Regions from separate parts of the Shewanella sp. SM29 genome, predicted to be linked through region 1. Evidence: predicted binding sites of a transcription regulator. Region 1 holds the regulator's gene; the other holds the start of a gene.

Region 1 (13,719 bases):
CCAGTTACTGCCTTCTAATAATACAAGATATTGATAATTTACCGATTGCGCCAGTTTATCTGTGTATTTTTCTGGCATAACCCACGCACAAGTGTCGACAATGTTCAATTGTTCCTCCCTATGCGTCTGTACACCAAGAAACCATGCGGGTCGACCAAAGATGTGGTTTATCCGCTCAACTTTTACTATTCCACCTAAACTCACCAAAGGCACAGCCAATGTCAGCCCTGCTACTTTAAAGAATAGTACCTGAAACTCATCATCGAGCACTTCTTGCAAATCTTTTGTCACACTAGGAGGCGTAATGCCGACTTGTGTTTCTGGCACAACCACTGGCTCAACGATTTCATCAACAACGGTTTCATTAACAACAGGCTGAGCTTGTGGTACTTCCACCACAACAGGTTGAACATCAATAGGTGGCGCTATCTCTACTGAAGGTGGTATCGGTTCTAACCTTGCAGTCTTTAGTACTGGCGCGAGTAATTTCTCTAACGCTTGCTTATTCACTTGAGCTACAACCTGGCTTACCGGAGCAACAAACTCATGTTGTCTTGGCGCCGCTTTTGGCTGCAACTGCGCAATAGGCGTTATGGCCTTCTCTACATTCTGCGGTGCGGCAGTGCGACCATTTTCAGCCAAAATTGCCGCATCGAGCAATGCTGCCTCCGTTTGATTAACGGCAACATTTTGATTTGAGTCTGCTTTTACAATGCTTTGAGGGGAAACAATCTGGTTTGGACTGTCGTCTTCCTGCAGCAATAATGCGAAAAAATCAAAAACAGTTTCATCAACCGATTTTGACATGGCCAAACTCCCCAACTAATAAGAAATCTAATAATCTTTCATAGGCTTTAACGCCGCGGCAACCACTCGCATAATGCGATGCTGGTAAATGTGCCAAACTGGCATCTCTAAACTTAGTGTCTACTGGAATAACGTCTTTCCACAAAGTATCACTGTATTCGGCACCAAGAACTTGCAAAGCCGCAGGTGATGCTTTGGTGCGTTTATCGTACATGGTTGGCACAACAGTGTAACTGTAGCGCGTCTTCTTAGATCGCCCCATTAACTCCATCGTTTTAATCATCCGCTCTAGCCCTTTAATGGCAAGAAACTCCGTCTGCACAGGAATAATGATATGCTGACTTGCCGCAAGCGCATTGACCATTAATACCCCGAGTACGGGTGGGCAATCAACGATAGCAACATCATAATCATCAGCAACCAGTGCTAATAAATTACGTAGTACTAATCCCATTCCTTCTTGATGACCTAAGGCTCTGTCTAAGGTAGCCAATGCCATAGTTGCAGGCAATAAATCCAAACCATCGACTAAGGTTGGCACTACATGGGATAAAACGAGTTCCTTAGAAAGGTTTTTATGGGCAAGAAAAACATCAAACAACGAGCCTGGAACCTCTTCAGAATCAATACCTAAGTAATAACCTAACGAAGCATGTGGATCGGTATCTATCATAAGAACACGCTTACCACGCTTAGCTAAAGTTCCCGCTAAACTCGCTACCGTCGTGGTTTTACCTACGCCACCTTTTTGATTCGCTATGGTCCAGACTTTCAAGAAGTGACCCCTATCTATACTGGTTAATACGCTAATGAACTAGAAAATTGTGAGTTCACAAATTCTAAAAATTACTGCTCTTTTCTGGTCGTGACTCGAATGCCGCCATTGGGCAAACTAATCACTTTGACACCATCGGCATTCTCAGATATCACCACGGGCAGCATCTCTGCATTTTGGGTTGCAATTGTCTGAGAAACAGCTTTAACCTCTTTTTCTGGCGCTTGAAGCTGTTTAGGAATAGAGGATTCCAGATTAGTTTTTTCCTTCGCCGTATCTATTTCAGTATCTGGTTCGCCCAGCAAAGGCGGAATGCTATTTTGTACCGGCTCAGGACCAATCGCTACAGCCTTCTGCTCACCAGGAGCCGCTAATTGCAACATTGCTTTAGTCTGATCGGGATGAGACGCTAACCAAGTTGCAATGGCTTCAGCCTGTTCGTCAGGTACCATTAACAGCACCTGAGTCGATTCCAAACGTTTTACATCCGCCTGCAGTAAACTATTCTTACGCTTGTAATCTAGGCTTAAGGCACCAAGAACCAAAATGGCTATGCCCATCAACAAGATGATGAGCACACTATTTGTGCTCATCGGATATTGATTTTTAGACACGAACAGACTCTTTTAAAATACATTCGGCCATGTTGTCTAAGGCTATCGACTGGGTGGCAATCCCGGCACTCGCAACGGCTTGTGGCATACCATAAACCACACAACTGGCTTCATCTTGCGCCCAAATGGTAGCGCCTACAGCTTTCAACATACGTGCGCCTTCTCTGCCATCCGCCCCCATGCCAGTTAATACAACAGCAAGCACATCACCACTAAAGGCTTTAGAAGCAGAAGCAAAGGTGATATCCACACAGGGCTTATAATTCATATCAGCACTGCCTGCGATAACTTTTAATCGGCCACTTGCTCCAGTACGTTCAACCATCATTTGCATACCACCCGGCGCTAAATATGCACAACCAGGTTTAAGAAGATCGCCATTAGCGGCCTCTTTTACATCAATCTTACATAAGCCATTTAAACGACTCGCAAATGCAGGGGTAAAGGCAGCAGGCATATGCTGGATTAATAAAATAGGATGCGGATAGTTTGCCGGAAACTGCGTGAGTATTTTTTGCAGCGCAACCGGACCACCAGTAGATGTACCGATCAGCAATAATTTATACTGTTTACCACTTGCACGAATCGTCGTTGCCGTTGAGGTTCTAGCAGGAGCTGCGACAGGCGTATGAGCCGATATACTGGTTGAACCTAAAACGCTACCTGTTGGACGCACGCTAGTTGTTGGCACAACCACAGGACGTGCAATCGGACGAAACATTCTGCGTCGTCCCAATGCCTTAACTCTTTGTTGCAACAATAAAATGGCATCATCTTTGTTGGTCGCAATATCTTCAAAACGTTTAGGTAGAAAATCTAATGCACCAGCATCTAAAGCGTCTAACGTTGCTTTAGCGCCATCATGGGTTAAAGAAGAAAACATCAAGATCGGAGTCGGACACTTAGCCATGATTTCACGAACAGCAGTAATACCATCCATGACAGGCATCTCAATATCCATAGTGATAACTTGGGGATTAAGCTCAGCAGCCAACTTCACCGCTTCGGCCCCATTTGAGGCCGTCGCGATCACTTCCAGTTCAGGATCTTGATTGACTATTTCACTAACACGTCGTCTGAAAAAACTTGAGTCATCAACGACTAATACTTTAATGGCCATTCCATTCCTTAGCTTGGAAACTAATTCTTACTTTTCGCATAATGCTTTAGCAATCCAGGAACATCTAAGATCAGTGCAATACCACCATCCGATGTAATTGTCGCACCAGCCATCCCAGGTGTGCCATGTAACATAGCGCCAAGAGGTTTAATAACGACCTCTTCTTGTCCTATTAAGGCATCCACTACAAAACCAATTTGCATCATGCCTAATTGCACGATAACCACATGACCATGCTTTTTATCGCCATGTTTAAAAGTCGTTTTGTTTCTATGTAGCCAGTGTTCCAAATAGAACAAAGGTACGGCCTTATTACGTACTATGACAGTCAGTTGCCCATCAACTATATTGGTTTTTGTAAGATCGAGATGGAAAATCTCATTCACGCTAGATAGAGGTAATGCAAACACTTGTTTAGCGACATCGACCATTAAGGTAGGCATAATCGCCAGTGTTAACGGTACTTTAATCTCAAGTATCGTTCCCTTACCTTTCATGGAATCAATATGTACAGTGCCATTCAGCTGGGTGATACGAGTTTTTACCACGTCCATCCCAACACCACGGCCTGAAATATCTGAAATCTCAACTTTAGTTGAAAAACCTGGTGCAAAAATCAAATTATAGGCTTCGCTGTCTGTCATCCGCGAAGCAGAATCTTCATCGAGCACACCACGATTTATGGCGATTTTTTTGAGTTTTTCAGGATCCATGCCTGCGCCATCGTCTTCGATTTTCAGCAGTATATGGTCGCCTTCCTGACTTGCTGATAAGGTAATAGTTCCCGTTCTTGGCTTACCACTAGCTTCACGCTCGTTTGGCATCTCGATACCATGGTCCACAGAGTTACGCACTAAGTGGACGAGCGGATCGGCAAGCGCTTCAACGAGGTTTTTATCTAAGTCAGTTTCTTCACCGACCATGATCAAATCAATTTCTTTGTTTAGTGTACGAGCAAGATCACGTACCACCCGAGGGAAACGACCAAACACTTTCTTGATCGGTTGCATACGGGTTTTCATCACAGCGCCTTGCAAATCGGCAGTAACGAGATCTAAGTTCGCGAGAGCTTTCGACATCTCCTCATCATCACGGCTGATGCCTAAGCTCACCAATCGATTACGCACTAACACTAACTCACCCACCATATTCATGATCTGGTCGAGTCGTGCAGTATCTACACGTACCGTTGTTTCACCCTGAGGCACATTCGCAGAGCTAGCCTTAGCAGGTGCTTTATCGACAACCGCAATTTCCACCTTAGGTTTTGCAGCAACGACTGGGGCAGGAGCTGGTACTGCGGCTTTTACTGGCGCAGGAGCATGTGGTGCAGCAGTAGGTGCTACAGTCGAAACAGGGGGCGTAGGCGCTTTTACTTCAGCTTTCGCAGGTGCTCCGCCTTTCCCATGGAGTTCATCGAGTAATCGCTCAAACTCATCATCGGTAATTTCATCAGCATCTACAATCGGTTGAGGCGCAGGTGTTGCCACAACCTTAGGCTTAACAGGCACTTCAGCCTCAGCTTTAAATTTACCTGAGCCATGAAGTTCATCCAGTAACGCCTCGAACTCATCATCAGTGATGTCATCACCTGATGTTGAAGGTGTTTTAATTGGTGCAGCAGGCTTGACAGTAACAGGCTCAGATACAAATGTGGTAGCAGCGACCGCAGGTCCCTTTCCTGAACCATGAAGCGCATCCAATAAAGCTTCAAATTCAGCATCATTGATATCATCGATACTTGAAGACGTATTTTCAATGGAAGATGAGTTATCACTTATGTCAGCAGGGATTTCTTGAAGGGTAGGAGTATCAATAATGACTTCAACAACAGGTTCTGGCTCTACAACCTTGGCAGAAGCGACTTCAGATGGCAAAGGCGCACCTGAACTGAGCATTTTAAGTCTCGCTAACAAACCTGAATCGGCGGGATCTTGTTGCTCGCCCTGCTGGGTTTGCGCAAACATGGTATTAATTGCATCAACAGCCTGCAAAATAATATCCATCAACTCTGCGTTAACGCTACGCTTGCCTGTGCGCAATAAATCGAAGGTATTCTCAGCCTCATGACAAACATCCACCATGGGAGTTAAGCTAAGAAAGCCAGCACCACCTTTAACGGTATGAAAACCTCGGAAAATGGCGTTCAGCAAGTTAGTATCATCAGGATTATTTTCAAGCGCAACGAGTTGCTCTTGCAGAAGCTCTAAAATTTCACCGGCTTCGATTAAAAAGTCCTGGAGTATCTCTTCATCTACATCAAAGGCCATCAAATTGACTCCCAGTTAGAAACCCAGACTCGATAGAAGATCATCCACTTCGTCTTGACCCGTTACCACATCTTGACGAAGCTCGGCATTCATTATCGGGCCTTCTGCTTCAATATTATTTTTCTGAGCAATCTGACTTTCAATCATAGGTTGCTCACCAAATACCGTCAGCATAGAAACCAGATTACTTTCTACTTCCATTACTAGATCAATAACACGACGTATTATTTGTCCTGTTAAGTCTTGAAAATCTTGCGCCATCAAAATTTGATTAAGCAATTCACGTAATCGAGTCGAGTCATTTGCACTACGAGACATAAGGTCTTGTACATCGCGACAAAGGCCCTTAAATTCAGTCAGCGCTATCTCGCGTCGCATTAATCTGTCCCAAGATGGCATGACATTTTGAATATTTACGGTCACGGCATTGGCCAAAGGTAAACATTCTTCAACCGCATCCATGGTTTTATTTGCAGCTTGTTCGGTCATGTCAATAACGTAATTTAAACGTTGCTTGGCATCGGGGATCTCTGTATTGGCTAATTCAGCAAGACGATTATCAACTTGAAAATCCATCAGCGCACTATGAAGTTGCCGAGTTAATTTACCTACTTCTTCGAATAATTCTCGTTGCAGTGGAGCAGCAAGCTCCCGAAATAAATCATCAGCCTGACTTTGCTCACCTGCACTTAATAATTCAACTAAATGCTGAGCTTGCTCGAGCGTGATGAGCCCTGATGTTTGTGACTTCATAGCTCATCCTTGCTCAAGCGAGTCGTTCGAATATTTTATCTAACTTCTCTTTCAGCGTTGCAGCGGTAAAAGGCTTAACCACATAACCATTCACTCCCGCTTGAGCGGCAGCAATAATCTGTTCACGTTTTGCTTCAGCAGTTACCATTAATACGGGTAAATGCTTTAGCGAATCATCAGCGCGAATTGCTTTTAACAGATCGATTCCTTGCATACCAGGCATATTCCAATCTGTAACAACAAAATCAAAATCCCCCTTTTGCAACATCGGCAGGGCTGTTGAGCCATCGTCTGCTTCTTGGGTGTTATTAAACCCCAAGTCTCGCAACAAGTTCTTGATGATACGCCTCATTGTCGAAAAATCGTCAACAATGAGAATCTTCATATTCTTGTCCAAGGTTTCCTCCGGTGAGCTGACATTCTGTGCTCGATTAATAATTATACTTATGTCCAGTGCTTGAGTTTAGCTTTCAATCGCAACATTGCCTGACTTAATATCTGGCTAACCCGCGATTCACTGACTTCAAGAATGGCGCCAATCTCTTTTAAATTCAATGCTTCATCGTAGTACAGGGATAACACTAATGCATCTCTTTCAGGCAATAATTTAATTGCCTCAACCAGAGCAGAATGAAATTGGTTCTCAGCTAATGCTTCAAATGAATCATCATCGGACCGATCACTCACTGTAAGTATATCCTGAGATACGCCTAAATCTTCTATCCCTATGATTTTTCCGACAGAAACATCGTTAAGAATATGATGGTACTCATCGAGCGTCATATCAAGTTTTTCTGCAATTTCTGTGTCGCGTGCATCACGACCCAGTTCTTGCTCTAACTCATCAATAGCGTGTGCAACCTTACGATTGTTACGATGAACGGAACGAGGGACCCAGTCGCCACGACGAATTTCATCTAACATGGCTCCACGTATGCGTATGCCGGCGAAGGTTTCAAATTTCGCACCCTTGCCACCATCAAACTTGGATGATGCTTCTAGTAACCCCATCATCCCAGCTTGGAGTAAATCATCTAACTGCACAGATGCAGGTAGTCTGGCGAGTAAATGATGCGCAATTCTTTTAACCAACGGAGCATACTGTTCAACGATCGACGATTTATTGTCTAAACAAGTATACGCAGCGGCTTTATTCACTCGTTTTTTCCTCTTGAAAATCTGGTCGTTGTACTAAACGCTCAACGAAAAACTCCAAATGCCCACCAGGTTGCTGCGGCACAGGCCAGCTCAAAATTTTATTTGCCAATCCTTGATACGCAATCGCCGCTGGTGATTTAGGATAAGCTTCAACCACCAATTTTTGTTTACGAACTGATTTACGTAAGTTTTCGTCAAATGGAATCGTGGCGACTAATTCAAGTGCAACATCTAAAAATCTGTCGGTCACTTTACTGAGTTTAGCAAATAATTCCATACCTTCGCGTAAACTACGCACCATATTGGCAACTATTTTAAAACGGAACACGCCATGCTCACGGCTGAGAATTTTAATCAGGGCGTAGGCATCGGTAATCGAAGTGGGTTCATCACAAACAACGACTAGCACATCCTGCGAAGCACGTGAGAAACTGAGCACCATATCTGAGATCCCAGCCGCTGTATCTACGACTAGAATATCAAACTGAGTCCGCATCTCACTAAATGCACGGATTAATCCAGCATGTTGCGCCGGGCTTAATTCCACCATCCCCTGTGTTCCTGAGGTGGCTGGTACTATGCCTATCCCCTTTGGACCACGAACGATAATATCGTCAAGCTCTGCATCACCAGAGAGAACATGAGAGAGGTTACGCTCGGCACGAATACCCAGCATGACGTCGACGTTTGCTAAGCCAAGGTCAGCGTCAAGTACCAAGACACGCTTGCCTTTTTCGGCTAATGCCACAGCAGTATTAATAGAAACGCTGGTTTTACCCACGCCTCCTTTGCCACCAGTGACCGCGATTACTTTCACTTTTTCGTTATAGGGTTGATTCATCATACGTAAACCACTTGCTTGATCCAGGGTCATAAATCTACTCAAATGCACAGGCCATATTATCTGACCACGCTGTGTCTTGTAATGATTGTTGTTCTGTACTATCTAACGCTGCGAGTGCCTGCTGGGCTAAATCTAGGGTATCCGCAACTTTCATATCTTCAGGAACTCTTTGTCCGTCAGTAATATAACTTAATGGTAATCCGTTTTGGATCAACACACTTAATGCCCCTGCTAACGACACAGATTCATCGAGTTTTGTGAGAACGACACCAGATAGGGGAATGCGTTTAAAATGATTGACTGCATCTTGCAGCACACGGCGCTGCCCTGTCGCAGACAGTACCAGATAACTGCGGATAGGTATCCTGCTATTTGCAGTTAAATTATCAAGTTGCTGGTAAAGGCGCATATCTCGCTGTCCCATGCCAGCCGTATCTATCAATACTAGCTTGCGATTCCTAAACTGATAGAGAATTTGCTCTAATTCATTTAGATCATGAGCTTGCTTTACTGGGCAGCCCATTATTTTGCCATAAGTTGCTAATTGCTCATAGGCTCCGATGCGATAATGATCTGTGGTAATTAAAGCAACATGTTCAGCACCATGATGTGCCGCAAAACGGGCAGCAAGTTTAGCTAATGACGTTGTTTTACCAACGCCAGTAGGGCCAACTAATGCAACCACCCCGCCCTGTTTCACAATGTCATCACCCTGATTGTCAAGCATATTAGCAAGACTTTGTGGTAATGCTCTGACTAATTCAGCCGGCGTATAATGCTGACTCAGCGCGGCTAATTTATTCGCAACCGCAGGGGAGAATTCAGCCTCAAGTAATTTGGCTTCGAGCATAGCACCGACAGGATCGATGCGTTTTTTATGTTCCGTCATCAAGGAGGATACTTGATGTGTCAGTAAATTACGCAGTGATGCTAATTCATCACGCATAGCCTCAATATCAGCACTTTGTTTCTGTGATGTTTGTGGCTTTTTATCAAACGAGGAAGGCGCTTCACGACGTTCTGGTTTCACAGCAGTAGGGGCTTGTAAGCCCTTAGCCCATGCAGGTAACTCGGCATCAACTTGCTGATGTGACATTTGTTGATTCAAACGGCTTTGCTGCTTCTCAAGTAAGGCTTGTAATGAGTCTGCAGGTGCGGCTGGCTTAGCGCGAGTTTCTACACGAACTGGCTGTTTAGCACCCAGGGACACGAGATCGTCGCTCACGTCCATAAAGGTCGGTGCTGGCGCAGTGGCTGCAGTTTTCGCTTTAGGTTCGTCATAGTCAACGGCAGCGACAATTTCGATGCCACCGTTCACTTTTTTATTTGACATAATGACGGCATCTGAGCCGAGTGTTTCTTTCACTTGGGCCAGTGCGGCGCGCATGTCTTTGGCAAAAAATCGTTTAATCTTCACTTATGCGTCCTCTACTGGCCAACTGCAGATACGATACGTATTTGCTTCTCATCAGGTATTTCTTGATATGAAATGACTCTGAGATTAGGAATAGTATGTTTAACAAAGCGTGACAGCGTCGCGCGTAACATACCTGACGTCAACAATATGGCGGGTTGTCCGACCATTTCTTGCTTTTGAGCCGCATCGGCAAGGGACTGCTGCATGCGTTCTGCAAGACCGGGTTCAATATTTGGACCATCACCACCGGTTGCTTGCATTGACTGATGCAACATCTGTTCCAACTCTGGCGCCAAAGTAATGACGGGGATTTCGAGCTCTGGGCCTGAAATTTCCTGAACTATCATACGCTTCAAAGCGATACGCACAGCGGCAGTCAAGACTTCAGTGTCATTACTCTTAGTGCCATATTCTAACAAAGTTTGCACTATAGTACGCAAGTCTCTAACTGAAACCCCTTCATTTAATAGGTTCTGCATCACTTTTACGACATGTCCTAGTGGCATGATATCTGGAATAAAGCCATCAACCAGCTTAGGTGAGTGTTTCGCAAGCATATCCATCAGTTGTTGCACTTCTTCGTAACCTAACAACTTAGCGGCATTATTTGTGAGTAATTGACTAATATGAGTTGCAACAACAGTGGCGGCATCGACGACGGTATAACCTAATGTTTGTGCGTGCTCACGTAACTCAGGGGCGATCCATACAGCTTCCAGACCAAAGGCGGGATCGCGCGTTTCGATACCATCAAGTTTGCCATAGACTTGGCCAGGGTTGATCGCCAATTCGCAATCATGACGAATATCTGCCTCTCCGACGACGACGCCCATTAATGAAATGCGATACGCATTAGGCGATAAATCTAAGTTATCGCGAATATGCACCGCAGGCACTAAGAAGCCTAATTCCTGAGACAACTTTTTACGTACGCCTTTAATGCGGCTTAGTAACTCGCCACCTTGGCCCTTGTCTACCAGAGGGATCAAACGATATCCGACCTCAAGACCAATAGTATCAACATGATGTACATCGTCCCAACCCAGCTCTTTAGGCTCTTTATCTTGTCTTTCTATTGGACCCGATTTAACTTGTTCTAGCGCTTTAAGGCGTAGGTTTTCATTTCGTTTATAAACAAAATAAGCTGCACCAGCAGTCATAAAGGCAAAGCTTAAAAACGCCATGTGCGGCATACCAGGAACAATACCCATTACAAACAGGACTCCGGCGGCGATACCCAATGACTTATGACTGTCAAACATCTGACTCATCATCATTTGGCCCATATCACCCGACTCGTTTTGACGAGTCACCATCAAGGCCGCGGCGATTGACAATAATAGACCAGGGATCTGCGCCACTAAACCATCACCGATAGTCAGTAAGGTATAAATTTCAACCGCTTCAGAGAAACTTAAGCCATGCTGCACAATCCCTATGATGAAACCACCTACGATGTTGATCACTAAGATCATGATACCGGCAATCGCATCCCCTTTAACGAATTTGGACGCACCGTCCATCGCACCATAGAAATCGGCTTCACGGGTCACTTCGGCACGGCGTATTCTCGCTTGGTCTTGATTTAAGGTTCCAGCATTTAAGTCAGCATCGATTGCCATTTGCTTACCAGGCATAGCATCCAAGGTAAAGCGGGCGCTAACTTCTGCGATACGACCTGCACCTTTAGTAACTACCGCAAAGTTGATGATAATCAAAATGATAAAGACCACTAGACCAACGGCATAGTTACCACCGATCACCACAGAACCGAAGGCTTCAATCACCTTACCCGCTGCATCACCGCCATTATGACCCTCAAGTAAAACCACACGAGTAGAGGCAACGTTGAGCGCAAGACGTAATAACGTCGCCACCAGTAACACAGTTGGGAAGGCAGCAAAATCTAAGGGTCTATCAGTATAAATAGCCACCAGTAATACGATGAGAGCTAACGCAATGTTGAATGAAAAGAGTATGTCTAATAGAAATGGAGGGATAGGTAAAACAATCATGGCCAATGCAGCAAGCACAACCACCGGCGTGCCAATGCCTTTAAAAGTGCTGAGCCTAATTTGTTTTACTTGACCAAGAGTCGCTTTAACATCCATTCGCTATAACCTAAACTTTGACGTGTAATAGCATAAAGCAAAAAACGCGCCAACAAGATTAAAGCCATTAATGAAGGAAAAATATGCACTGTGACTGATTGATATACATAAAATTAACCATAAAAAACAAATGAACTCGACATCATCAGCTTTACCAATGACTACCATCTGAGACTAGTGGTTCAATATTTCAATTCATCTGGTATAGGTTGATTGAGTGGGACAGGAATAGGTTTACGACCGCGTCCTTTTTGATATTGGCGCAGCTGGAATACATAAGCCAAAATCTGTGCGACAGCAGTAAACAAACCTTCAGGGATCTGCTGGTCTAACTTAGTCGTATGATAAATAGCCCTTGCAAGTGGTGGGGCCGAGACAATCGCAATATTGTGCGCGCGGGCAATCTCACGTATTTTAAAAGCCACATCATCAACACCTTTCGCTATCACAAAGGGAGCCGCAGAGCGCTGCACATCGTATTTAATCGCAACAGCAAAATGCTCAGGGTTAACGACAATCACATCGGCATTTGGCACTTCAGCCATCATACGCCTTTGTGCTAGTTCACGTTGCATCTGCCGTATATGCCCTTTCACCTCAGGTTTACCCTCAGTATCTTTATATTCATCTTTTACTTCTTGTTTGGTCATCTTAAGTTGCTTGTTGTGATTCCAAATTTGGAACGGCACATCGATGACGACAATAAACAAAATCGAGGAACATAACAGGATAAACATCCAAACCAACAAATCTAATGCATGGTAAACATTACCTGGAAGATGGTCGCTAGACAGCAACATGATGTCATTGAAATAGAAGCTTAATAAAAAATAAGCAGAAAACGCTACTACCGAAAATTTTGCAATGCCTTTGGTGAGTTCAACCAGAGCCTGTACGCCAAACATGCGTTTAAAACCAGCAAGGGGACTCATTTTACTGGCTTTTGGCATCATAGCTTGGGTCGAAAAATTGATCCCTCCAAGAGAGACGTTACCGATAAACGCAACAACCACAATCAGTAGCATAATTTTAGCCATGGGCCAGGCTATTTCACTCGCAACAACGCCCCACACTTTGAACATTTCATTCGTATCAAAAATTTGCGCCCTATCCATGGTAAATACAATTTCAAACACCCGAGTTAGGCTAATGGCCAAACTTGGGCCTAGCATATAAAACCCACATGCTGCCGAAATTAATACCGCTGCAGTTCCAAGTTCTTTCGAACGTGCAATCTGTCCTTTTGTTCGCGCCTGTTCTAGACGCCTCCCCGTGGGTTCCTCTGTACGTTCATCACTTGATTCTTCAGCCATGGGCTTCTCCTAATCCCATCATATCAAGCCATCAGCGTTACATTGGAGCGCTAACATATCGCAAAGCAGCACTTGAGCCGTCGACCATACTTCATCGAAGTGTGCCATTACCGGTGTTAGGGTTAACCACAGAATAAACAGTCCACCAATCATAGTGATCGGAAAACCAATAGAGAAAATATTCAATTGTGGCGCGGCGCGGGTCATGACCCCGAAGGACAAGTTGACTAATAACAAGGCGATAATCGCAGATATCGACATAGTGAGTGCCGCACCAAACATATACGACCCCCAATCAGCCAGCGATCGATAACTTGTCAGTGTTAAGCCTTGATTAGAAATCGGCAAAGTTTCAAAGCTTGCCACTAGCATACGGATCATCAAAAGATGGCCATCCACAGCTAAGAAAATCAATGTCGCCAATAAAAGGAAAAAGTTACCAATAACGGGTGTTTGTTGGCCAGAACCGGGATCAACCATAGAGGCAAAGCCTAAACTGGTCTGCATACCAATGATCTGTCCAGTGAGCACAAAGAC
Region 2 (19,285 bases), on a different contig from region 1:
TTGGGGCCAAGTTAAGCCACTTTATGAGTCCTTGCACTGCTACGTACGGGGAGAATTGAATAAAGAGTACGGCGATACCGTCGCACCGACCACTGGACCCATCCCGGCACACTTACTTGGCAACATGTGGGCCCAGCAATGGGGTAATGTGTATGATCTCGTCGCCCCTGACAATGCCGATCCGGGTTACGATGTCACTGAGTTACTCGCAAAGAAAGGCTATGACGAGCATAAAATGGTGAAACAAGCCGAAGGCTTCTTCACATCATTAGGGTTCGCACCATTGCCAGAAAGTTTTTGGGCGCGTTCTCTATTCGTACAACCAAAGGACCGTGATGTGGTTTGTCACGCTTCGGCATGGGATCTCGATAACCTCGACGATATTCGCATTAAAATGTGTATCCAAAAAACTGCCGAAGATTTTAGCGTTATCCACCACGAACTTGGGCATAACTTCTATCAACGCGCTTATAAGCAACAACCCTTCCTGTTTAAAAACAGCGCTAACGATGGTTTCCATGAAGCAATTGGTGACACGATTGCACTGTCGATCACGCCAAGCTATTTAAAGCAAATCGGCTTATTAGAAGAAGTACCTGATGCATCTAAGGATATCGGCCTCTTACTAAAACAAGCCTTAGACAAAATTGCTTTCTTGCCCTTTGGCCTGATGATAGATCAGTGGCGCTGGAAAGTGTTTAGTGGCGAAATCACGCCCGCCCAATATAACCAAGCTTGGTGGGATCTGAGGGAAAAATACCAAGGCGTAAAAGCACCGACTGAACGTAGTGAAGCAGATTTTGATCCGGGTGCTAAATACCATGTACCAGGCAATGTACCCTACACCCGTTACTTCCTAGCGCATATTTTGCAATTCCAATTCCATCAAGCGCTGTGTGAAACTGCAGGCGATAAAGGTCCGGTACACAGATGCAGTATTTATGGCAATCAAGCCGCGGGAGAGAAACTCAATAAGATGCTCGAGTTAGGCTTAAGTAAACCTTGGCCAGAAGCATTGAAAGAAGTCACCGGCAAAGAAACCATGGATGCAAAAGCTGTGCTCGATTACTTCGCCCCACTTAAAACATGGTTAGATGAGCAAAATACCACCGCAAACCGCCAGTGTGGTTGGTAAGGGTTCATAAAATCATCACCCAATAACATAAAACAAAATGCCCAATAAAATTGGGCATTTTTATTCAATCCTTATCTGTTTAATCTAACGCCATCCCATACCTTTACGATTGGCTTCACGGTTTTCAAGCTTGAGCTGTTCTGACTTAGTTAACATCACATAAAGTGCCCCAGCACCGCCCAGCTCGGTTTTCGCCGAATGATAGGCAAGCACCATGTCGAGTTGTGATAACCAATAGCATACAGCTGATTTGAGCAATCCCGCAAAGGGTTGACTCTGATAGCCTTTACCGTGGATCAACATGACACAGCGTTCACCATGTGCCTGCGCTGCCAGTAAATAGTTAAGGACGGCATCACGAGCTTGGTTTAACCGATAAGCATGCACATCAAGCTCCATCTTGATGCTGTATTGCCCCATTCGGAGTCGTTTAAAAACGCCGCCTTGTACCCCCTCACGCTTAAAGCTCACAATGTCATCTGGCGCTTGCTGTGGAAACGCTTTTAAATCCAGTGGCATACACGCTAGGAAGGCTTCCCGTTGTAAAGCATCGCGTCTGTGTATTTGCTCAGCCGTCAACGCTTTCGGTGCTAAATTTACCACTGGCATATCGCCTTTTAGTGGCACGACTCCAGCCATTTCCTCAAAAAACAGTGCTGATTCATCATCCAGCATGGCAAGCTCCTTTACTTCACACTCTTGTACAGAAACACACTTTGTAAACATTCAAGGCTTTAGTTCAGCGGGCGCCTCCATTATAGTGACGCCATGATTGCCAGATTAGAATAAAGTAATGAAATTTTTGCCGCTAGTCCTGATGTGCTTATTGTCACTGCCAAGCTTAGCCAATCCAGCTAAAACTCATACAAAATCCACTGATGATCAATTGATCAATGCTAATTACCCTTTGTTTATTAGCGCTTTTAATCAATTGTCTCCTGAGGTGACCCGTGAGATTTACGCTGATGACGCTAGCTACTTATCTGAGAGTCAAAGTAAAGAAATTTACTATGGACGAGACAATATTGTCGCCATTTACAAAAAGTTTTTCGATAAAATCCGCGCCAAAAAAGCCACTATTGACGTGGATTTCCGCATTACTAAACGCAAAATTATCGGTAATGGTGCCATAGATACTGGCTATTATTTGGTTCGATTTTACCCAGCACAAGAAACCGGCGAACCTGTGAGTGAATTTGCGGGCAAATTTGCTATTGGTACAGAAAAAGTCTCATCCACCCAATGGAAAGTGAGCTTAGATACTAATAACCGCGCAGAACCTAGCTATTATCTGAATGCGAAACCAGTGCCTAACTTGTATTATGGTCGCCAATTTCCGCCTTTACCTGCGGGTAAAAAATTACCCTAATGTTAATGCCGATTACGTTTAAATGGGCTGTCTAACATCTAACGCATTTAGATAGAAATCTAATAAATTTAAACAAATACAATTAAATTAAAGATTTAGCCAATATGACTACAACTAAACAAGCCTGCCCCTGTGGCAGTGGGATAAGCTATCAAGATTGCTGTGGTCCACTGCATACGCATGTAGACTCTGGGCAAGTGATTGCCCGTACACCTGAACAACTTATGCGCTCACGCTACTGCGCATTTGTATTGAAAAATTTTGATTACATTTTAAAAACACATCATCCAAACTATCTAAATGGCCTTACTCTCACGAGCCTCAATGCTGGTCCTCACCCACATTGGTTAGGATTAGATGTACAGAGCAGCACTGAAACACCAATCCACAATGCTCAAGCGGCGATAGCTGAACAACGACATGGCACTGTTACTTTTAAAGCTTGGTATAAGCTCGATGGTGAAATTGATGCTATCTATGAGCGATCCGAATTTATCTACCAAGCAAGTCGCTGGTATTACAGCCAAGGCCAGCAAATGACGGCTAAATTACCCGGTAGAAATGATCTCTGTATTTGCCATAGTGGCAAAAAATTCAAACAATGCTGCTTAAAATCTTAATAGGTATACAGTGCTAAACTGCACTGGAGAATGACGGTGAAGGTTTATAGTGCTGATTGAACAAGCACAGAGATGAATAATAAAGGCAACCTAGATTACAAACCTAGGTTGCCTTTTTTTTTATCGTGAGCAGCACATTTGAAATAATTGTGACTTAGTGGATTATGTGTAACTTTAATGGGTTATGACCGAAGCGCTTTTAGCCGACAAGATAAATTGTGCAAACTCAGGCTCCCGTAATGCAGGGCTATAGAGATAACCCTGTGCCTGATGGCAAAAACTTTTCGCTAAAAATGCTTCTTGCTCAAGGGTTTCAACCCCTTCTGCCGTCAGAGATATATTCAATGCATTCGCCATAGCAATAATGGCTGACACAATTTCGCGACTTTCGCGGCTGACGGTAAGATCTGAAATAAACGAACGATCAATCTTAAGTTTACTTATCGGAAACTGCTTCAAATAACGCATAGAGCAGTAACCCGTCCCAAAATCGTCAATCGCGAGCCCTACGCCTAATTCTGCTAATTCTTGGCATAACAAGGTCGCGTGGCGAATATCACCCATCAATTCAGTCTCAGTGATCTCTAAGATTAAAGTCTTAGGTTTCAAACGATAACGCGTCAACAACTGCCACACTTGCTCAAATAAATTACCACTGAAGAACTGGCGGGCCGACACATTCACATGCATTGTCATATCTGCATTATGATGCTGCCATAGGTTCAACTGTCGACAAGCGGCCTCTAAAACCCAACTGCCGATGGAATTAATCATCCCCGACTGCTCAGCAATATCAATAAAGGAGGCTGGAAATAACACGCCTCTTTTAGGGTGGTGCCAACGGATTAAGGCTTCGGCGCCAATATAGGTATTATGCTCAAGATCCCTCAGTGGCTGATAATAAAGCTCAAACTGACGGCCACGGATCGCACTGTGTAAATCACGTTCTATCTGCGCATCCTCTTTAAATGCGCTCAATAACGTGCTGTTAAATACTTGGATTGCAGTGCCTTTTTTCTTTTTAGCATACTGCACTGCAATATCGGCACAGGTTAATGGGGCAAACAAACTCGCCACAGAGGCAATATCAACCACAGCTAAAGCAGGCTTTGGTTCGACTTGCTCGCGGCCGATTAAAATAGGCATAGCAAGATGTTGATACAGGCGAGTACTAAAATAATCGAGATCGTAAACCGCATTATCATCGGTCAACAGCACGGCAAATTCATCGCTGCCGACGCGGGCAATTTCGGTGGCCTTATTAATCTCAGAAAAATGTTTCAAACGGCGGGCAATTTCTATCAACAAGCTATCGCCATTTTCATGACCATAGGTATCGTTAAAACGCTTAAATCCCACTAAATCAACTAATAACAACAGTCCCTTCGTGGTACGTTCAAGGACTCGATTAAAATGAGTACGGTTATGTAGTCCCGTTAATCCACAACGCCAAGCAAGCCGTTCAAGCTCTGACTTATAGTTATGCTCGTCGGTATTTTCTTCACACGAGACCAAGGCATAATGATTGCCGCGATCGGTAATGAACTGACTCAGCACGTATGTCAGCCAATAATGACTGCCATCGGCACGACTAAACTGCACTTCGCCTTTGGCAATTTCGCCCCTAAAGATTTGCGCTAGGGTTTGCTCGGCTAATTGGGCATGCTGCTTGAAAAAAGCCAACTCACGAATATTCGCGCCGATAATCTGCTCACGGGGCATGCCGGTGATTTCACTGTGCGCCTGATTCACATACTCGACTTTTTCAGTATGCAGATTAATTAACATACTGATTTGTCGCGATTGTTCAGTGGCACAGCGAAATAAACTCAAGCTTTCTTCTTTATCGTAGCTGTGTTTTGTCGCTAAGGTCAGGGCTAATTGGTCAGCCATCTGGCACGCGAGGTGAATTTCACTGTCATGCCAGTGGGGAGTCAATTGTGCCCGCTCGATGCAGAGCACACCTTCGAGATGACCATTGATGCGAATGGCGATGTCGAGACTCGAGTTGATTTGCCGCGGGATAAAATAGCACTCAGCCAATTCACTTAAACGTGGATCGGTCAGGGCATTGCCTGCATCGATATGGCGCAGAGTTTTGAGCTCGTGTACATACCGGGGACAATCTTGTAATAACTTAGGTCTATGAATGTCTTGCAACATCATAGAACCAAATTGTGCGACGAGTGATTGGGTTTGTTGATCAGATGAAAAAGTCCACACTGATACCAAAGAAACCGCTAAATTCTGGCACAACAACTCTGTGGTTAATTCTGCTGTCTTTGTGAAATCGCCCTGCTGTTTTGCAGTTGACTGTACCAAAGACTCCAATAAATGCTGATGCTGACGTCGCTTCACGCTGGTTCCCTACAAAACTTCGTGTTGGGCTAAAGGTCTTTGCTGTTAGCAAACTTACCTTGAAATTTAGAATTAAGCTGATTGAATTATTCTTATTTGGAGGCAGATTACACTAACTGTTGTAAGCACAGCAACATGTGGCACAATTTATTACAATTTGGTTAACAATAGCAGCATTTTTAGGCAATTGGCGCGATTTCCGTGATATCCATAACCAACTAAAAACTAAAGTGCTGCTCTAAAAATTACAGGCCGTTTTCCAATTGAAAAATCATTTTTTCCGCGCTGACATTGAAAGTCAGCAGTAAGTCGACGCCTTCAGTCTTAGTCACAAATTCAGTTTGCACTTCAGCAAATCGAGTTTGAGCGCGTGTTGCCATGCTTTCGGCATCCGCTTGAGCGCTATCGCCAACAAAATTTAACGTCAATAACGTATCGTGTTCATCAATAACGGCGCCGATATCGACAAAGCTGCCGCAATCGGTGCAAGTGTCATTCACTGTCGGGCTCTGTGCTTCTATTATGCCTTTCATCTGTATTCCTTAATGTATAGAGCGACTGATTAACGGCATCACTAAAATATGCTCGGTAAATTTTAACTCGATAGGTTAATACGAATTATAGGTAATTAAGCTTCAAGATAACTGGCTTTAGCTCACGCTTATTTATAGAAATGGATCAGATTGACCCGATGGGTATTGAAGATCACTTGCGGGAAGACTGCCTTAGGCTGAGGCGAGCAAAGGCACAAGATTACGTTGGATTGCCAATTGATCAGCAAAGTGCATGATCTCGACTTTGGGTGCGGTTAATTGGCCCCTTTGTCTCAGCTGAGTGACATGGTCACAGTTACTTAACGCTTCTGCCATTGCGACTGGCTCGCCGCCACGGATGACTAAGGCTTCCGGTCGCAATGCTTGTTGTAATTGAAACGCACGTGGACCTTGAGACATAAAAATACTGCTGTTATCAACCACAGGCTCAGCAGACGATAAATCCGCCATTAAACTTTGCTGCGGTGGCAATTCGAACTGACGTTGTAATTTTTGCGCCATATCAAGTTCATTTTGCCATTGGAATTGTGCCATATCCCGAGCGTCAACCGACAGTAACGACAGCAACAGGGCGAATTCACCCCGTCTGTCGTTTTCTATCGCCGCGTTTAAGCGGGTGCCAATTTGGGCTTCGTTGACTAAAGGAACATCAATTTGCATAAAAAAACATCGTCAAAACAATTCGTTGTTAGTTAATCGACCATTTGATACATAACTTTAGGAATATTTTTAAATTGGGTATTTACATGGAAAAGGTTTCTGACTACTATGGCGGCCGCAATTGAGGAGGGGTTCCCGAGTGGCCAAAGGGATCAGACTGTAAATCTGACGGCTCAGCCTTCGAAGGTTCGAATCCTTCTCCCTCCACCATTTGCACTGCAAGTTTTATCGTGTTGTTCGAAAATGATGTAGAGTTTTACAAAAGCGTTAAAGGTATTCGTGGAGGGGTTCCCGAGTGGCCAAAGGGATCAGACTGTAAATCTGACGGCTCAGCCTTCGAAGGTTCGAATCCTTCTCCCTCCACCATCTTTATCTCTAACGCAGATAATCATTTTCAAAGACTAAACATGGCCAATGTTTAGTTTTGTCTTGATAAACAAGTCCGTTATTGATGATGTTTTGAAAGACAATTTTAAAAGTTAGTTGTAAAGCTAAAATGAAAGTTTGTGGAGGGGTTCCCGAGTGGCCAAAGGGATCAGACTGTAAATCTGACGGCTCAGCCTTCGAAGGTTCGAATCCTTCTCCCTCCACCATTTCTTTCACTCTCGCATATCCTTCTTGTTCCACTTCCGCTTAGTCTGTTCCAACTTAATCTGACTGTTCCAGCTTAAATCTGATTAAATTCTTAGTATTTCTATGTTAAGTAAACCTCTTGGTTAACGACATTTGTTTTTGATTTCAATTACGTCGTGCTCTACTTTAAGCGAATGACTTCAAGCTCATCCAATAAAACCGCTTTGCCCGTCCCTGTGATATGCTCTGAAAATGATCTCTTTCGATGTGACTACTATGATTTCTAACACGATTCAACCACCAGTGGATTCTCACAGCGCTCACAGACTCTGCCCAACATGGGAAGCCCACGCGATAGGCAAGATTGAAGCGGATTTTCAGCGCAGCGCCGATACCCACTTGATTAAGCTTGAATTACCTATGCTCGATGGCATAGATATTTATCTTAAAGATGAAAGTACCCACCCGACAGGGAGTTTGAAGCATCGCCTCGCCCGCTCACTCTTCCTCTATGCCCTGTGTAACGGCTGGATTAAGCAAGGCACGCCAATTATCGAATCCTCATCGGGCAGTACGGCGATTTCTGAAGCCTACTTTGCCCGCTTACTCGGTTTACCTTTTATTGCCGTAATGCCCAAAAGCACAGCTAAAAAGAAGATTGAGCAGATCACTTTCTATGGCGGTCAATGTCATTTTGTCGATCATTCCAGTGAGATTTACGCAGAATCGGCGCGCCTTGCCACAGAGCTTGGCGGCCATTATATGGATCAATTCACCTACGCCGAGCGTGCAACCGACTGGCGCGGTAATAACAATATCGCTAACTCGATTTTCAATCAGATGGAGCGCGAGCCACACACTATCCCGCGGTGGATAGTGATGAGCCCAGGCACTGGCGGCACATCGGCGACCATAGGCCGCTACATTCGCTATCAGAGGTTGGCAACACAACTTTGCGTGGTCGACCCGCAAAACTCCGTTTTTTTTGATTTCTATCAGAGCGGCGATGCCAGCTTAACCTGTTGCAATGGCAGTAAGATTGAAGGCATAGGTCGACCGAGAGTCGAGCCATCGTTTATTCCTGGAGTTGTCGATACTATGCTGCAAATTCCCGACGCCGCATCAGTGGCGACGATTCATTGGTTAGAACAATTGATTGGCCGTAAAACCGGCGCATCCACAGGAACCAACCTGTACGGCGCATTGCAACTTGCAGTACAAATGCAAGCGCGTGGAGAGCAAGGCTCAATAGTGACCCTCATTTGTGACTCAGGTGAGCGTTACCTTGATACTTATTACGATACAGATTGGATTACAGCTAACATCGGCGATATTGCGCCCTATCAGCGCCAACTTGCAGCATTTAATCATTTCGGCCAGTTAAGTGAGCTTGATTAAGCAACTGTATTAAGTCGTTAGGTTTAGAATCCACAAAACATCCACCATAAAAAACGCCCCACAACTGTGAGGCGTTTTTTATGCTTTGCAGATTAGCATTAATCAATATTCAAATACTTATGGGTCTGGATCGATAAGCGCCAATTACGGGCGATACACACTTTCATCGCCAGTTCTGTCGCTCTAGGCTTTTGACTAATCGGCTGCAGGCAAATCGTTTTCGCTGAAATATCGATGTCTTGCAGTAACTCATCAAGTTCATCGATGTGATTTTCAGTGGCGATAGGATGCTTAATCTCATTGGCACGGTTCAGCGCCTGTGCTAATACCTGATAGCCCCCTTTCATGTTCACCTTGGGTGATACTGTCACCCAAGTGTCATCAGCACAGTTGATTTCGAAGGTGCCACTGGTTTCGATTTGAGTCGCAAAGCCTTGACTGTGCAAGGTCTCGGTTAATTCGCGTAAATCGTACATACAAGGCTCACCGCCGGTGATCACGATATGCCGCGCAGTAAAACCTTTAGCGTGAAAGGCAGCGATAAGACTTTGCGCCGAATGATCAGCCCAGCGACCAATGGTGCCGTCTACGGTAATCACTTGCTCTGGCGACACCTTATTGGCTTCAAGCACATCCCATGTCTGTTTCGTATCGCACCAAGCACATCCCACGGGACAACCTTGTAGGCGGACAAATATGGCGGGCACTCCGGTAAAGACACCTTCACCTTGAATGGTTTCAAATACTTCGTTGACAGGGTAATTCATACTGACGTTCCACTTTTCTGGGGCGGCATTTATAGTGGATTTTAGCTTGAGCTGCAAGTCTTTGCGCCGAGAAAGCCTATTTCGGCCCTATAGTCAGAGTTTGCAAGCCCTATGGCCTGAGTTACACTAACGCCCTATTTATACCTGTTCTACGGTGAAGTGAAATCCTTTATGTCAACGAGCTTAGTGTCAAAAACAGTCGCGTCCAAAGCAGTGGTAGTATTCAGTGGCGGACAAGACTCAACAACTTGCCTTATTCAAGCCCTAACCCAGTACGATGAAGTACATGGGATCACTTTTGACTACGGTCAACGCCACCGCGAAGAAATTGAAGTTGCCAAATCCTTAGCAAAACGCTTGAAGATCACCAGTCATAAAGTCATGGATGTCACCTTACTCAATGAGTTAGCTATTTCAGCCCTCACCCGTGATGCGATACCCGTTTCACACGAGTTGATGGAAAATGGCTTACCCAATACCTTCGTGCCCGGCCGTAATATTTTATTTTTAACGCTTGCAGGTATTTATGCCTATCAATTAGGGGCGCAGGCGATTATCACAGGCGTGTGTGAAACCGATTTTTCAGGCTACCCTGATTGTCGTAACGATTTTGTCAAAGCGATGGAATCCGCCTTAGTTCAAGGCATGGATAAGCAACTAAAAATCATCACGCCTTTAATGTGGCTCAATAAGGCACAAACCTGGGCACTGGCGGATAAATATCGGCAACTTGATCTGGTTCGCCACCATACTCTCACCTGCTATAACGGCGTGATTGGCGATGGCTGTGGTGATTGCCCTGCCTGTCATCTTCGCAAACGTGGATTAGATGACTATCTACAGAATAAAGCAGCGATCATGGCTGAGCTTGACGCCAGCGAGCCTAAAGCATGACACGCAGTCCCTATTGGGTCGCGCTGATGGTGAGTCTGATCTGTGCGGGTTTGTATGCAGCAGGCTTAGCAAGCCCCACTGTCGATAACCTACTCGCCTATCGCCGCAGTGCAATTAGTGAGGGTGAATGGTGGCGATTAATCACAGGAAATTTACTGCACACGAATCAATGGCATCTATTGATGAACCTTGCAGGGCTGTGGGTGGTGCTATTTTTGCACCATTTTCATTATCATCTCAAAGGCTTAAGTGCACTATTTTTCGTGTTATGTTTACTTGAAGGTATAGGCTTGTATTTAGGCTATCCGCAATTGCTCGGTTATGTCGGCTTAAGCGGTATGTTGCATGGCTTGTTCGCCTACGGCGCAGTGCAGGATATTGTCCGTAAGCTGCGCTCAGGCTATCTGCTGCTCGTTGGCGTTATCATCAAGGTCGGTTACGAACAGCTTTATGGTGCCAGCAGTGATGTCACCGCCATGATAGGTGCGCGCGTAGCAACTGAGGCGCATTTGGTCGGCTTAATCTGCGGGTTGATTTGCGCTTTAGCGGTGTTTATCAAGCTAAAAATGAGCCCATCAAAAGTCCCAGCTTAACCCAAGTCAAGATATTAAAAAGCCGTCGCAGCATGATTGCTGGACGGCTTTTTTTAATGCAGAGCGCAAGAATAAATCTAGGCTTTGATTAACAGGTCCCGCAGGTGCTTGACTTCATCACGCATTGCCGCCGCTTGTTCAAACTCTAAGTTGCGCGCATGTGCATGCATCTTCTTCTCAAGCTGATCGATTTGATGGCTCAACTCTGCCGCATCGGCTTTATGGTAATGGGACTTAGGCTCAGCCACTTTGCCATACACAGCTTTACTGTCGCGGCCATCATCCACATCCATCACATCGGTGATCCGTTTAACGACGCCCTTAGGCGTGATACCGTGTTTTAAGTTGTGCGCCCGCTGACGTTCACGACGTCGGTCAGTTTCACCTATCGCTTTCTCCATCGAATTGGTGATGCGATCGGCATAGAGAATCACTTTACCATTGACGTTACGCGCCGCGCGGCCAATTGTTTGGATGAGCGAGCGTTCAGAGCGCAAGAAGCCCTCTTTATCGGCATCTAAAATACACACCAATGACACTTCAGGCATATCTAAGCCTTCGCGCAATAAGTTGATCCCAACCAACACATCAAACTTACCTAAACGCAGATCGCGGATGATCTCAACCCGTTCGACAGTGTCAATGTCCGAATGCAGATAACGCACTTTTACGCCATGTTCGTCGAGGTATTCGGTCAAATCCTCTGACATGCGCTTGGTCAGCGTCGTCACTAACACCCGCTCGTTAACAGCGACGCGCTTAGCGATTTCAGACAATAAATCGTCCACTTGAGTCCCAACAGGACGCACTTCTAATTCAGGATCGAGTAATCCCGTTGGCCGCACGACCTGCTCAGCAATCTCGCCTTCGCTCTTTTCCAGCTCGTAGGCACTCGGTGTTGCCGACACATAGATAGTTTGCGGCATCAATTGCTCAAACTCTTCAAACTTGAGCGGCCGGTTATCCAAGGCGGACGGTAAGCGGAAACCATATTCCACAAGTGTGGTTTTACGGGAACGGTCACCTTTGTACATAGCGCCGATTTGCGGCACAGTCACATGGGATTCATCGATAATTAATAAGCCGTCGGCAGGCAAATAGTCGAGCAAGGTTGGTGGCCCTTCCCCCGGTGCGCGGCCAGACAAATAGCGCGAGTAGTTTTCGATGCCAGAGCAATAACCCAACTCCACCATCATTTCCACATCGTATTGCACCCGCTCATGGATACGCTGGGCTTCAATTAACTTGTTGTTATCGAGTAGATATTGCTTACGCTCACGCAGTTCTTCTTTAATAAACTCAGTGGCAGCAATGATTTTTTCCCGCGGCGTGACATAGTGAGTCTTAGGATAAACCGTCGTACGGGCGATACGTTTAATAATATGGCCCGTTAACGGGTCAAACTCACTTAAACGTTCAATCTCATCGTCGAACAACTCGACTCGAATGGCATTACGCTCAGAATCGGCGGGGAAAATATCAATCACTTCACCGCGCACACGATAAGTACCACGTTGTAGCTCAATATCATTGCGCTTGTACTGCAATTCACTGAGACGAATTAAGATGTCACGCTGCCCCATCACATCGCCTTGGCGTAGATGCAGCAACATTTTTAAATAGGAATCGGGATCGCCCAAGCCATAAATGGCCGACACCGAAGCAATCAGCACCACATCTTTACGCTCTAACAGCGCCTTAGTGGCGGATAAACGCATCTGCTCAATGTGAGCATTAACCGAAGCGTCCTTTTCGATAAAGGTATTTGACGCAGGTACATAGGCTTCGGGCTGGTAGTAATCGTAGTAAGAAACGAAATACTCGACCGCATTATGGGGAAAGAACTCTTTCATCTCGCCATAAAGCTGCGCCGCCAAGGTTTTATTAGGCGCCATGATAATCGTGGGCCGACCTAACTTTTGGATCACATTGGCAATCGTGAAGGTTTTACCTGAGCCCGTCACCCCGAGTAAGGTTTGGCTGGCCAGACCCGCTTCGAGTCCATCGACTAATTTGGCAATCGCTGTAGGTTGGTCGCCTGCGGGGGCGAATTGCGATTCAAGCTGAAAAACAGATTCTGACACGCGCACATATCCTTTTAGTGAGTCGCCCCATTCTAATCAAGTCACCGACTAAGCTCCACAGTTATCCTTCCTGTCGTCATATCAATACGATCTAAAACCGCAAGATGACAATTTAAAGAAAGAAACATGAAACTTTTAAACTAAGGCGTTTTCAGCGTTTTTTGCTCACAAAACACCCGCAAACTAAGCAAAAATGCCAATTTAATACACAAGAAATCAATTTCGTTCGATTACAAAATTGCAACCTTGTTTTCACCCTCAACAAAAACCACTTGCTTTTAGTATGCAGTTGATAATGCTTAAATTTATTTTTGAACCCCAAAATAGTGCATTTTAAGTCCGCCGCCCATACCCCAAGGCTTTGGCGGCCATTTTTCAGGACAACTCACAGGGTTATCCACAGATTTTGTTGATAAGTCGAAATAACCTAGAAACCACGCGGGATTGGAGGCTGTCATGTGTCTTAACAACCGTCTCTCGGCATTTAGTAATTTAATTACATTTGATAAATGTTGCTACTTGTATCAATTTCACTAACTGTAATTAACACGCGCTGTAGTAGCGCATCTGGTGCCACAACTTATAGTGAAGTGCATCACTTCATTTGAAAAACAGCTCACGCTAATTCGATAAAGCCTCAATTAACACCTCCATCAACAACAGCAAACTTGTTAAAACAGAAAAACGGACTTTAACGACGAAAAGATAACCCACGTTTTCTATCGGCATAAAGAACTGAGTAAATTCACATTACCCCACCTGAGATCCTTTTTTGAGTGGTTTGAGTCTTAAGTACTCGACCAAGTACCGAAAACGGTGTCGATTATTTAGCGAATGATTTCAATTTCATAGAATCACCGCTTAAAAACGATGGACTCAATTATGGCTATATTGCGAATTGTTAAGTGGTTTTTCACGAAAAATGTCGAATTCTGCACCACGATGCACATTAGATGAGCACTTAACAGCATAATTACACTTTTTTTAGTAACTCGAGTTGACTCATCCAACAGAGCGTTTTACTATGCGCTCCGTTCTCAACGAGTCGCTACGATTGTGTGAAACGATTCCCCTGTAGTTCAGTCGGTAGAACGGCGGACTGTTAATCCGTATGTCACTGGTTCAAGTCCAGTCAGGGGAGCCACTTTAAGCACATGATAAAAATGAGTTAGAACAAGCAGTAAGATAAGTTGTAAACAATTCCCCTGTAGTTCAGTCGGTAGAACGGCGGACTGTTAATCCGTATGTCACTGGTTCAAGTCCAGTCAGGGGAGCCAATTACATTATCAAGCTGAAGCATTAAAATGATTCCCCTGTAGTTCAGTCGGTAGAACGGCGGACTGTTAATCCGTATGTCACTGGTTCAAGTCCAGTCAGGGGAGCCAATTTAAGCAAGCTAAAAAGTCGATAGTAATATCGCATCTAGATTCCCCTGTAGTTCAGTCGGTAGAACGGCGGACTGTTAATCCGTATGTCACTGGTTCAAGTCCAGTCAGGGGAGCCATTTAAAAAGTGTTATTTCTGTAAAGTCGATAGCAATATCGCACCCTCTACTCCCCTGTAGTTCAGTCGGTAGAACGGCGGACTGTTAATCCGTATGTCACTGGTTCAAGTCCAGTCAGGGGAGCCAATTATTCTTCGTTTTGTTCCCGTGTCTTTGCGTCTTCTGGCTTCTAGTTACCCTATTCTTTTCCGTTTTGTTTTTAAGCAAATGCAGTTACACTGTTATCAGCTTATTAATAAAAATTTATGAGTGTCATCACACAGATAGCTGCAGTTAAGTATTCTTGACTTAAACTTATCCTGTTTGAGCTCACCCAAAAAAATAGAGCGGATTTTTATGGCCATGTCAAAATCATATCCAATTTTTTTACTGCTTATTTTCTTAGGTCTTTTTGCTTGGGTTTATCAAAGCGAAAATAGCCAATTACAAATCCAACAACAGCAAGAACTGGATAGCTTTAAAACCAGTTTAACCCGCTACCAACAATGGCAAGGTGATGGCGCCGAACTCTTCAAAAAGCTTTCTGAAAATTACCCATTCCAATTTTTCCAATATATTGATGATACAGATGGCCAACGGAGTCATACAGAAGGTCGTTTAGACAGCCAACATCCTCATCCTTTAGCCCGTTTATTTTCTATTGAGCTCAGTCATACACAAAAATTGGCAACCGGTCGTTTACAAGTCAAACTCAGTGCAAACCAAGCGATTGAAACTTCGATTAGTCATACTCAAAAGCTCGGTGTCATGTTACTGGTGGCTTACCTTATCTTGCTGTTAGTGTTTATTCTGTTAATGTCAAAACATAGGGCGGCGATACGTTATGCTGCTGATTATATTTCAAAAATACCTGAGTTAGGGTTTTCTGCTGTCGCATCATCAAAACTCACAGGTGAGCTCAACCCCATTGGAATATCCCTTGAAGAGTGTCGTCTTCAACTTAAAGCCCAAATCGATAAACTCAATCAAGAGAATGAAAAGCTGCATAAAGCGGCCTATCAAGACACAGTGACGGGTTTTGGTAGTCGCCAGCGCTTTACCCAAAAATTAGAAACCATAAGCAATCCCGATATTCCTCAATTGGGGCTGATGGCAATGGTTAAGGCGACAGAGCTTGCGCAAATCAATCAAAAACAAGGGCGAACTGCGGGGGATGATTATCTTTCAAGGGTGGCAAATTGTATCCGCAAAGCCTGTAGTAAGTATTCAGATGCAGAATGTTTCAGGGTATCGAGCGCTGATTTTGCCATCTTTATTCCTGATGTCATGCTGAAGGATGCGCCAAAATTTTTAGATCAATTAAAAATTTATCTCGATGAATATTTGCAGATGACAAAAGCGGAATCTGTTGCCCATATCGGTTTAGTGCCCTATCACCAAGGTACCGATGCGGTTAATTTACTGACGATTGCGGATACCGCAGTCAGCATAGCGCAGACCCTTGGGCCTAATAGTTATCATATCCAAGAAAAACTCAATGGTGACGAGCAGTTTGGCGATGATCGCTGGAAAATGGCGATCAATGATTTAGTCACTCGCCAAGCATTAAAATTCTACCAACAGCCAATTCAGCCGTGTCGTACCGATGTAGAGGTTTACCGTGAGTTGTTGGCGCGCTTTTACAATAGCGAAGGCAAGTTCTTACCCACCACCACAGTGATCGCTATGGCCGAACGTCACGGTATGAGTTCTGAATTAGATAAACTGGTGGTGATCAGTGCATTAAGAATGCTTAAGGAAAACCCGACCATTTCGGGTAACTTTGGCATCAATATCAGCGCATTTTCTGCGCATCAAGATATGTTTCTCGCTTGGCTAAAGGACATTTTAGGCAAGCAAAAATACATCGCTTCACGCTTAGTATTTGAGATCAATGAGTCCGGTATGCAGTCTAACTTAGGGGCAAGCTATAAGTTCGTTCGCGAAATACATAGCGTTGGATCACGGGTGTCGATAGAGCGTTTTGGCATGAGCTTTACGTCCTTCAAATTCTTCAGTGAAGTGCGCCCAGACTACATAAAGCTTGATGGCAGCTACACATCGAACATTGATGAAGACAGCAATAATAAGTTCTTCGTCCGTATGATAGTGGATGTTGCAAGACGGATAGGCATTCGGGTTATTGCGACCAGCGTCGAACGCCAAGAAGAAAAACTCACCCTCGAAAAACTCTTAGTTGATGGATTGCAAGGCTATTACATAGCACAGCCCCAAGCCATGGCGATTACAGATCAAATTTAATACTTTAACGGGTTAATTCGTCGCCAAAATTTACAGTAAAGATGGTTAACCCTGCATTCTATATGTTGTTTATGCAAACGGAAAAGTCGATAATACGGCCAAGATCCGTTTAGAAAAGTATTGAGATGACTGAATATCTCCTCTTGTTGATCAGTACAGTACTGGTCAACAATTTCGTTTTAGTGAAATTCTTAGGTTTGTGTCCTTTCATGGGGGTCTCCAGTAAACTGGAGTCCGCTATTGGCATGTCTATGGCGACCACTTTTGTACTGACGTTAGCCTCTATTCTCAGTTACCTCGTCAACCAGTATCTACTATTGCCCTTTGATCTGAGCTACCTGCGAACCATGAGCTTCATTTTAGTGATTGCGGTTGTGGTGCAATTTACTGAAATGGTGGTGCAAAAAACCAGTGCTGCACTGCATCGCGCTTTAGGGATTTACCTGCCGCTGATCACAACTAACTGTGCTGTGTTGGGTGTTGCCCTATTGAACGTTAACGAGAAGCACGATTTTATCCAATCGGCTATCTATGGCTTTGGTGCTGCGTTAGGCTTCTCATTAGTGTTAATTCTCTTCTCGGCGATGCGCGAACGTTTAGCAGCCGCAGATGTCCCCTTACCTTTCAAAGGCGGCGCCATAGCGATGATCACCGCAGGTCTTATGTCCCTCGCCTTTATGGGATTCACAGGATTGGTTAAGTAAGATGTCCGGAATTTTAATTGCAGTCATATTGTTGACCCTATTGGCATTAGTCTTTGGACTATTACTCGGTTTTGCCGCCGTTAAATTTAAGGTTGAAGGCAATCCGATTGTCGATGAACTCGAAGCGATTCTGCCACAAACCCAATGTGGTCAATGTGGTTACCCTGGCTGTCGCCCTTACGCTGAAGCGATTGCCAACGGTGATAAAGTCAACAAATGCCCTCCCGGCGGCACTGCCACCATGGAAAAACTGGCGACCCTGATGGGCGTCGAGCCCGAGCCGCTGAATGCCGAGGCACAATCTCAAGTGAAAAAGGTCGCCTACATACGTGAAGACGAATGTATTGGCTGCACTAAGTGTATTCAAGCCTGCCCCGTGGATGCGATTATCGGTGCAGGTAAGCTTATGCATACTGTGCTGACAACCGATTGCACGGGTTGCGATCTCTGTGTTGAGCCTTGTCCCGTCGATTGTATTGATATGATCCCAGTCACCCAGAATCTTAAAAATTGGAACTGGCGCTTAAATGCCATCCCAGTGACTCTCATCAAAGAGATTCAGAACCAAGACCCACAGTTAGAAGAGGAAAAGCGGTGTTAACTTTATTAGATCAATTAGATAAAGGAACCCTTTGGCGCTCACCCGGTGGTATACATCCACCCGAAGTCAAATTCCTCTCGAACGCGACGCCGATTAGCCAACTGCCCTTAGCAGCTACGTATTTAGTGCCCATCCCTCAAGTCGGTGAAAACTGCACACTTGCGGTAAACATCGGCGATAGCGTATTAAAAGGCACACCGTTAACTCAAGGTACCTCCATTTGGCATTTACCTGTGCATGCGCCGACATCAGGCACTATCGTTGCCATTGAGCCAAGGGCAAGTAACCATGCTTCAGCATTGCCAGTTAACACTTGCGTTATCCAAGCCGATGGCAAAGACACTTGGTGTGAGCTGGTGCAAAATGAGCTTGATGACTTAAGCCATCAACAGATGATCGATAAGATCCGTGCTGCTGGCATTGCAGGCATGGGCGGGGCGGCGTTTCCAACTCATATTAAGCTTAATCCGGTCAGTGAAATTGATTTAGTCATCATCAACGGCGTCGAGTGCGAACCTTATATCAGCGCCGATGACAGATTAATGCGCGAATACAGCCAAGATATCCTCGCCGGTATTGGCATTATTCATCGGTTATTAACGCCAAAACGCATTGTTATCGCCATTGAAGATAATAAGCCAGAAGCGGCCAAAGCCATGCAAGCTGCAGTCGTCCAATGTGGGCTCCCAGCGGATAGTATTCGGGTAACGGTCATTCCGACAAAATATCCTTCTGGTGGTGAAAAGCAGTTAATTCAAATCATTACTGGCCGCGAAGTACCCTCGGGCGCGATTCCCGCCAAACTTGGTATCGTCGTGCATAACGTCGGCACTGCCTTTGCGATTCATCAAGCGGTTACCCAAGGTAAACCGCTGATTGAGCGTGTTGTGACTGTGACGGGCAAAAATGTCGGTAAACCGGGGAACTACTGGTTACCGATAGGCACACCTGTTGAGCATGTGCTGGCTGCGACGGAGTTCACGCCAGAGCCTGAACAAAAGGTGATTATTGGCGGGCCTATGATGGGCCATGCATTGGCAAATATCCAAGTGCCTATTTTAAAAGGTACTAACTGTATTCTGGTGCCAAGCAGCCAAGAAATAGGAACTACGCCAGAAGAAAAAGCCTGTATCCGCTGCGGCGAATGCGCCAATGCCTGCCCTGCACTCTTATTGCCACAGCAACTCTTTTGGCACGCCAAGGCCGAAGAATATGACAAAGCTGCCAGCT

The links. The regulator FliA, encoded in region 1, starts transcription of late flagellar genes. The targets are predictions, from matches to a motif close to CTAAAGNTNNNNNNNNNNNNGCCGATA.
Region 2: a site for FliA is predicted at 6,731-6,757, ahead of L5L77_RS08395 (VC2046/SO_2500 family protein). Genes of this name have one in related genera too.

Annotation. Positions count from the first base shown of each region.
Region 1 is NZ_JAKKRN010000005.1:111,379-125,097, reverse strand. It holds gene L5L77_RS05225 (chemotaxis protein CheW) at 1-807, opposite strand, end outside; gene L5L77_RS05220 (ParA family protein) at 791-1,582, opposite strand; gene L5L77_RS05215 (membrane anchored protein in chemotaxis locus) at 1,654-2,175, opposite strand; gene L5L77_RS05210 (chemotaxis response regulator protein-glutamate methylesterase) at 2,189-3,316, opposite strand; gene L5L77_RS05205 (chemotaxis protein CheA) at 3,337-5,586, opposite strand; gene L5L77_RS05200 (protein phosphatase CheZ) at 5,602-6,339, opposite strand; gene cheY (chemotaxis response regulator CheY) at 6,353-6,736, opposite strand; gene L5L77_RS05190 (RNA polymerase sigma factor FliA) at 6,784-7,497, opposite strand; gene L5L77_RS05185 (MinD/ParA family protein) at 7,490-8,371, opposite strand; gene flhF (flagellar biosynthesis protein FlhF) at 8,376-9,758, opposite strand; gene flhA (flagellar biosynthesis protein FlhA) at 9,770-11,869, opposite strand; gene flhB (flagellar biosynthesis protein FlhB) at 12,052-13,182, opposite strand; gene fliR (flagellar biosynthetic protein FliR) at 13,201-13,719, opposite strand, start outside.
Region 2 is NZ_JAKKRN010000009.1:85,068-104,352, reverse strand. It holds gene L5L77_RS08425 (M2 family metallopeptidase) at 1-1,135, shown strand, start outside; gene smrA (DNA endonuclease SmrA) at 1,220-1,810, opposite strand; gene L5L77_RS08415 (DUF4440 domain-containing protein) at 1,929-2,504, shown strand; gene L5L77_RS08410 (YchJ family protein) at 2,609-3,124, shown strand; gene L5L77_RS08405 (putative bifunctional diguanylate cyclase/phosphodiesterase) at 3,299-5,482, opposite strand; gene L5L77_RS08400 (DUF406 family protein) at 5,728-6,015, opposite strand; gene L5L77_RS08395 (VC2046/SO_2500 family protein) at 6,208-6,696, opposite strand; tRNA gene L5L77_RS08390 (tRNA-Tyr) at 6,822-6,906, shown strand; tRNA gene L5L77_RS08385 (tRNA-Tyr) at 6,978-7,062, shown strand; tRNA gene L5L77_RS08380 (tRNA-Tyr) at 7,205-7,289, shown strand; gene L5L77_RS08375 (PLP-dependent cysteine synthase family protein) at 7,522-8,667, shown strand; gene queE (7-carboxy-7-deazaguanine synthase QueE) at 8,766-9,434, opposite strand; gene queC (7-cyano-7-deazaguanine synthase QueC) at 9,606-10,328, shown strand; gene rrtA (rhombosortase) at 10,325-10,921, shown strand; gene uvrB (excinuclease ABC subunit UvrB) at 10,999-13,005, opposite strand; gene L5L77_RS08350 (hypothetical protein) at 13,311-13,463, opposite strand; tRNA gene L5L77_RS08345 (tRNA-Asn) at 14,074-14,149, shown strand; tRNA gene L5L77_RS08340 (tRNA-Asn) at 14,207-14,282, shown strand; tRNA gene L5L77_RS08335 (tRNA-Asn) at 14,315-14,390, shown strand; tRNA gene L5L77_RS08330 (tRNA-Asn) at 14,434-14,509, shown strand; tRNA gene L5L77_RS08325 (tRNA-Asn) at 14,560-14,635, shown strand; gene L5L77_RS08320 (GGDEF domain-containing protein) at 14,846-16,750, shown strand; gene rsxA (electron transport complex subunit RsxA) at 16,876-17,454, shown strand; gene rsxB (electron transport complex subunit RsxB) at 17,456-18,055, shown strand; gene rsxC (electron transport complex subunit RsxC) at 18,049-19,285, shown strand, end outside.